3 regions of the Sphingobium sp. EM0848 genome follow, and region 3 is predicted to be linked to each of the others. Evidence: riboswitches for the same ligand, from Rfam matches in the RefSeq annotation. Region 3 holds a riboswitch; each other region holds the start of a gene.
What was found. Region 3 has a riboswitch for cobalamin ahead of HUK73_RS25680 (DUF1636 domain-containing protein). Riboswitches for the same ligand answer to the same signal wherever they lie in the genome.

Region 1 (2,260 bases), on a different contig from region 3:
CCGGTCGGCTCGACGGCATTGCTGTCGCCCACGAAGCGCAGTTCGCTGCCGACATCCAGCCACCAATAGGTCGCGGTGAGCGAGAGGCTGCCATATTGGACGCGCCCGCCCAGTTCCTTGCCGATGCCGCGCACCAGCACCGGAACAGGCGTGTCGACATTCACCGCGCCGCGCACATCATTGGAATGAAAGCCCCGCCCCCAATTGGCGTAGAGTTCCAGATGCGGCGTGACCCGGTAGGCGACCGACGCCTTGGGCGAGAGGATGGCGTCATGGCCGCTGCCCTCGCCCAGCGCCTGCGCGGCGGCATCCCCGGCGCGGACGCTGTAATGATAATAATCGCCGCGCAGCCCGCCGATCAGGCGCAGGCCGGGTAAAGGCTGCCAGTTCGCTTCGCCATAGAGGGCGGCGGACAGTTGCTCGACATGATAGCGGCCGAGCGAGAAGAGGAACTGCCGGTCCGCGCTGCGGTCGACGCCGACATTGCCGATATGGTCGAAGCGGTTCTCGGTGCCGATGCTGAGGTTGAGGGTCGAGGCGACATCCCAGTTCTTCGAGGCGGTAAGGCCGGTGATCCAGCGGCGGTCATATTGGTGGATCTGCGCGCTGCGGCCGTCCGGATCGGCATAGGTGGGATTGCTGAACATCGCCCAGTCGTAGAACTGGACATAGGCGTTGGCGCGCCAGCCCGGCTGGGTGACGGCGACATTGCCGACGATCCGCGTGGTTTCGCCCCGCGCAGAGGGATCGGGCGAGCAGAAGACATCGGGGCAGACGGGGGAGCCGATGATCCGCTCTGGAATCTGCTCGGTCGGGCGCCAGGTGCCGCGATAGGCGTGCAGGGTCGCGTCCAGTTCGCCTCCGCCAAGCGGCACGCGATATTTGGCGAAGCCGCTATAATGACGCAGATGCTCCGCCTCTTCCCAGGGGCCGTCATAGCGCTTGGCCTGCGCCACCAGCGTCAGGTCGCCGGGTCCCACGTCCTTGATCGTGCCGCCCGCCGCCAGTCGGCGCGAGCCGTAGGAGCCGCCCTCCACCGCGATCCACGGGCGCGTAAAGCCATCAATCGTGGTCATATAGGCTGCGCCAGCCAGCGCGAAATCGCCGCCATCGGCGCGATAGGGGCCTTTGCGAAAATCCTCCCGCGCGACGATTTCGGGGATCAGGCCGTTCAGGTCGAGATAGCCCTGACCATGACCGTGCGAGCGGAAATTCATCTGCACGCCGTCGATATAAGTGGTGAAGTCCGATCCATGGTCGAGGTTGAAACCGCGCAGGAAATATTGGTTCGCCTTGCCGCTGCCCGAATGCTGGGCCGCGACCATGCCGGGCACCGCTTCCAGCAGTTCGGCGACGCGCAGCAGCGGGCGGACCAGCAGGTCGGCGCCGCCGACGCTGCCCTCGCTCGCGGCATGGGCGACGCCGATCTTTTCCTCGCCGCGTCCGAAGACGACGATATTCGTGGCCGGCGCCTCTTCGGCGGCGGGCATTTGGGCCAGCGCCGGCGGGGCGATGCCCGCAGCGATCAGGGTGGCGATCAATCCATATTTCACAATCATGTCCTCCGGCGCCTGCGACTGCCGGGGGAGACCTGCCGTCCGGGACGACCGGCGCGCGAAAGCAGCCGGACGCCATCAAGCGACCGCCACGCGAACCGAAGCGGCCTCCACCGCTCGTTCGTCGCTCAGACGGAAAGACACCGTGCCGCGGCCATCCCCTGGACCAGGGCAAGAGCGACCAGACGCAGGCAGGTCTCCTGGCTCACGGGTCATCGCTTGAAACATGGCCTTCCCAGGCCTCGCAGGGTTTAGCGTCCGGCCCAGTGGCTGATCCCTCGCGCTCCGGAAGGATCGATATGCCTCTCGCTCACCGCTTACAGTTGCAGGGACAGCCGGGGATTTGCACCCCATTCCCTATTAAGCCCCTCTCGGGACACCGGCGCGATCGGGAATGGCTCATAGGCACGCTTTGCGGGGATGGGAAGATGGGATAGAGGCGACCCATGCATTTCGACGATCAACTCCACCGCTATTTCGGCGTCCGCGACCTGGATGCGCTCACCCCTGATGCGCTGGCCGCCGGGCTGGAGCATATGCGCGTCGATTTCGGGCTGGAAACGGACAGGGCACGCCGCTTCGCACTCTGGTCGCTGATGGTCCTGCTGGGCGCGGCGCCCGATCTGGAGGAGGCGTTCGAGGACCCGGCGGACCGCGACGCGGCGCGCGACTTCATGGAAATGATGGAGCGGGCCGAAAGCGAC
Region 2 (2,260 bases), on a different contig from region 3:
ATAGCCGAACAGTTCGGCGAAGGTCGGCGCCTTGATCCCGGTGCCGCCCGCCGCGTGCAGCCGCGTGCCGGTGTCGAAGTGATAGCTGGCCTGCGCGCGCCAGGTCGTGGCGTTGCGGAAACGGTCGTTGTCGTCATGGCGCAGAGCGATGCCGATGCCGCCGCGATCATCCAGTTGCAGCTGATACTGGCCGACAAAACCCCAGTTCGTGATCCGGCGGCGCGGATTGGCGGCGGAAACCTCGCCGCGGTTGTGGAACTGTTCGCGCTCATAATCGATGGCGCCTGTCAGCACATGGGACAGCGGCCCGGTCGAACCCAGCTTCAGGGTCGAAACCCAGCTTGCCTTGGTGCGCTGGCCATGGGTGCCGTAGGTGATGGCGCCGTCATCGTCCAGAAAGATGCGCTTGCTGTCCTGCATCTGGGCGCTGAAATCGTTGATCCACGGCCCGTCCGCCCCGACGGTCGCACCGACCAGTCCATAGAAGGCGTCATTCCGGTAGGAGCCGCCCGCGTCGATCGCATTGCCGGTGAAGACATAGTCCTGGCTGTTGGTATCCGCGTCGATGTGATTGTAGCGCGCCACGGCCCGCAGCGCGACGGAGCCGGCCTGATAGCCGATCTTGCCGCTGACCGTGCCGATCTTCGAACCGATGTCGCGCGATCCGCCCGGCGCCACGACATAGCCGCCAATGCCGGAATAGGAGCCGGTCAGCGCATAATCCATGTCGCCCACGGTGCCCGCGCCACGGACGGCGCCCTGCAACGTGTCGAAGGAGCCGCCCTCGATCCGGCCCGAAAAGCCCGGCAGATCGCGACCGCTGGCGGTCAGGTAGCTGATCACGCCGCCGATCGCATCGGAACCGTAAAGCGCGCTCTGCTCGCCGCGCAGCACCTCGATCCGGGCGCCTTCGTCGGCAAAGAGCGTCGCGAAATCATATTCGCCATAAGTCGCGTCGGACGCTTCGATGCCATCAATGACCATCAACGTGTGATTGCTCTCCGCGCCGCGAATGCGCACCTGCGTCAACCCGCCGACCGGCCCGGTGCGGGTCACGGCTATGCCGGGCACGTCGCGCAGGACGTCCGACACGATCTGCGTCTGCCGGTCGCGCAGGGCCGTCGTGTCCAGCACGGTGACGGACGTGCCGAAGGTCGCGGTCGATATGCCGCCCGCCGCGCGGGTGCCGGTGACGATAATCTGGTTCGTGACCATGTTTTCCTGGTCCGCGTCCGAAGCCTGCGCAAAGGCAGCGCTGCTCCAGGCAAGAGCAAGACAGGAGATGGCAATCGCGTTTTTCATGAAAATACCCCCTTGGCGCCTGAGCAGGCCGGGCGGGGCGTACCGATCCGTCCGACAAGGCGTGAACCCTGCCGGACATGCGACGGTCGGCCTGCATCCATGACCGGGCGCTCGCCCACGGACGCAAAGCCGCGCGGCCCCAGCCGCTTCGTTCGTCGCTCAGACGGAGAGTTACCGTGCCCCGGCCATCCCCTGGGCCAAAGCAAGAGCGACCAGACGCCGGCAGGTCTCCTGGCTCGCGGGTCATCGCTTGATGCACGACCTTCCCAGACCTCGCAGGATTTTGCGTTGGCCCAGTGGCTGGCGGCAGGACATCATGTCCCGGCCGCCTGTGCATCGCGCTCGCCGCTCACAGTTGCAGGGACAGCCACGGTTCCGAGGATTTCCTCTTGCCGCATTCCCTATTAAGCCCCTTTCGGGACACCGGCGCGATCTGGGATCGGGCATGCCCGATCCGGGGCAAGCGCATAGGCGAAGCGCAACGCTTTGTCCATTTCCCAAACGGGAAGGCCCGTCGGGGCCGTGGCGGAGCTTCCCCTTTCAGGATCGGAAAGGATGGGCTAGCCTGCGCGCGAACGAAACGTCCACTCCGATGTCACTGAGGAACTGTCTTGAGCGCCCAATTCGAACTGAAAATTCTCGACCAACGCATTCACGAATGGGGCCTCCCGGATTTTCAAACGGACATGTCGGCGGGAATCGACATGTATGCGTGCCTCGACGCTCCGCTGGAATTGCAGCCGCAGGCCGATGCGGTCCTGATTCCGACGGGCGTGGCGATCCTGATGAACGACCCGAATGTGGTCGCCTTTCTGCTCGCGCGCTCTGGCCTCGGCCACAAGAAGGGGGTGATATTGGGGCAGTCGGTCGGGACGATCGATGCCGATTACGCCAATCAGATCTACATCAGCACATGGCTCAGGACACCGCCGGGAAGCGAGCCGGTCATCGTCAATCC
Region 3 (2,260 bases):
AACAGGTCGGGCAGGAAACGGGCCTGTTGCTCTGCCGTACCGTCCTTCAACAGGCCTGAGACGATCAGGCTGTTCTGGATCGAGAGGATGGTGGAGAGCGCCCCATCGGCCGCCGCGATTTCCATCAGGGCGAGCGCGTAGGAAACATAATCGGCACCCGCGCCGCCGACCGCTTCCGGCGCCGTCATGCCCATCAGCCCGAGCCCGGCGATCTGCTCGAACAGATCCGCAGGATAGCCGCCCTCCGCCTCGAAGGCTCCGCTGCGAGGGCGGATTTCGCTTTGGGCGAAGTCGCGTACCATGTCGCGAATGGCGATCTGGGTTTCTGTGAGCATTGGGCGGCCTCTCTTTTATGTACGCTACGCGTGCGGCGGTTAGCAGAAAGGGAGTTAGGACAGATTGTCAACGTCGCTCATCTGGAAAGGCGAGACATCCATTTCCTTGTAATATCGGGTCGCGAGGGGCCGATCAGTGGGAGCGAACCGGCCGACTCAATCCATGGGGCGGTGCGGAACCGAGCATGAGGCCCGGCACCGTCACCAGGCAGAGGTCGAGAAGGATATTTTCGGGATCATTGGCCAACATGGCCACCTTATCCGCGCAGGGGTGTCACTGTTTCTGGGGAACGCGCCGATTCGGCCGACGTTTCAATCCATGTCCGACGGAATATGCATGATCAAGCGATTGACGCGCAGATCATTTTCCGCCGTGCAGGCGAAAAGCTCACAGAGCCAGTCCATACAACGAGCCAATAAAGTCATGGCTCCTCTCCCCATATCGTTAAGCGGATATTAGCAGATGGCGGGGGTCAGAGGAAGAGGGATGGATGGCCTGACAGCCCCTTGCGGCGAGGGGCATGGGCCTCTATCAGCGGCGCTGCGACAGGTTCCCCGCGAGGGGATGAAAAGGGAAGTCGGGTGAAAGCCCGCGCTGCCCCTGCAACTGTAAGCGGCGAGCCATCCGGCCATTATGCCATTGGGGCGGCAAAGCCCCGAGAAGGCGGCTGGAAAGCATCGACCCGCGAGCCAGGAGACCTGCCTGACGCAGTCGTTCTTCGACCGGACAGGGTGCGCCGGCCGAACGGGGTTTGCCCTCGCTGAGCGACAGCCATCGCCTTGCCGGTTCGGCCGTGCGGGGGAGCGCCTGTCTATGCGCCTTCCCGTTCCGGCCTTTTCGGCGGGCTGTTTGCCGTCCGGTCGGAGGAGCGGAGATGACTGATTTCAAGGGACGGCGCTGATGTTGCGCGCCGTGGAAAAAGGCGCGTCGGTGGTCGTCTGTTCGACCTGCCGCCTGTCGACGGACAGTCGCGAAGATGGTGAGGGGCGACGCGGCGGCGCGCTGCTGGCCGAAGCCATGCGCGCCGTCCGGGCGAGCAATCCTGCCTATGAGCCCGTTGCGATACAGGACATGCCGTGCCTTTTTGCCTGTCAACGGCATTGCACCGTGCATGTCCGGGGGACGGGCAAGGTCGGCTATGTGCTGGGCGACTTCACGCCCGGCGAGGAAGCGGCGCGGGCGATATTGGACTATGCCGTGCGTCATGCATCCAGTGAGGAGGGCGTGGTGCGCTACGCCGACTGGCCGCAGGGGGTGAAGGGGCATTTCATCGTCCGTACCCCGCCTGAAGGCTTTGTCTGCTCATGATCCGCTTTGACGACAGGGCGGCCTTTGCCGCGGCATTGGCGCATTTGCCGGAGCCGGATGCGGCTGCGACGGAGGCTGCGGCGGCCCGGCAGGCGGTGCTGACCAAGCCGGCTGGGTCGCTGGGACGGCTAGAGGAGATCGCGCTGTTCATGGCCGGTTGGCAGGGGAGGGAACGGCCCCGTGCGGATCGGCTTCGGGCGGCGATCTTCGCGGGCAACCACGGCGTGGCGGCGCGGGGGGTCAGTGCTTTCCCGGTTGAGGTGACGGCGCAGATGGTCGCGAATTTCCGCAATGGCGGTGCGGCGATCAACGCGCTGGCTGGCGCATGTGGCGCCGAATTGTCGGTGGTGGCGCTCGATCTGGAGCGGCCGACCGGGGATATTTGCACCGAACCGGCGATGAGCGAGGCGGAATGTCTGGAGGCGCTTAACGCAGGCGCAGCAGTGGTTGAGCGGGGCGTCGACCTGCTGATGCTCGGCGAGATGGGGATCGCCAATACGACGCCGGCGGCGGCGCTGTGCGCCCAGGCTTTTGGCGACTCGGTGGATCAATGGGTCGGGCACGGCACGGGCGTCGATGCGCATGGACTGGCGCGCAAGGCGGAGGCGGTGACGCT

Region 1: another riboswitch for cobalamin. It lies ahead of HUK73_RS11245 (TonB-dependent receptor); the one in region 3 lies ahead of HUK73_RS25680 (DUF1636 domain-containing protein).
Region 2: another riboswitch for cobalamin. It lies ahead of HUK73_RS15650 (TonB-dependent siderophore receptor); the one in region 3 lies ahead of HUK73_RS25680 (DUF1636 domain-containing protein).

What each region holds. Positions count from the first base shown of each region.
Region 1 covers NZ_JABXWB010000001.1:2,322,584-2,324,843, forward strand. The annotation lists gene HUK73_RS11245 (TonB-dependent receptor) at 1-1,490, opposite strand, end outside; cobalamin riboswitch at 1,729-1,955, opposite strand; gene HUK73_RS11250 (hypothetical protein) at 2,003-2,260, shown strand, end outside.
Region 2 covers NZ_JABXWB010000001.1:3,212,487-3,214,746, forward strand. The annotation lists gene HUK73_RS15650 (TonB-dependent siderophore receptor) at 1-1,302, opposite strand, end outside; cobalamin riboswitch at 1,506-1,745, opposite strand; gene dut (dUTP diphosphatase) at 1,914-2,260, shown strand, end outside.
Region 3 covers NZ_JABXWB010000005.1:1,677,766-1,680,025, reverse strand. The annotation lists gene HUK73_RS25685 (acyl-CoA dehydrogenase family protein) at 1-335, opposite strand, end outside; cobalamin riboswitch at 867-1,057, shown strand; gene HUK73_RS25680 (DUF1636 domain-containing protein) at 1,237-1,644, shown strand; gene cobT (nicotinate-nucleotide--dimethylbenzimidazole phosphoribosyltransferase) at 1,641-2,260, shown strand, end outside.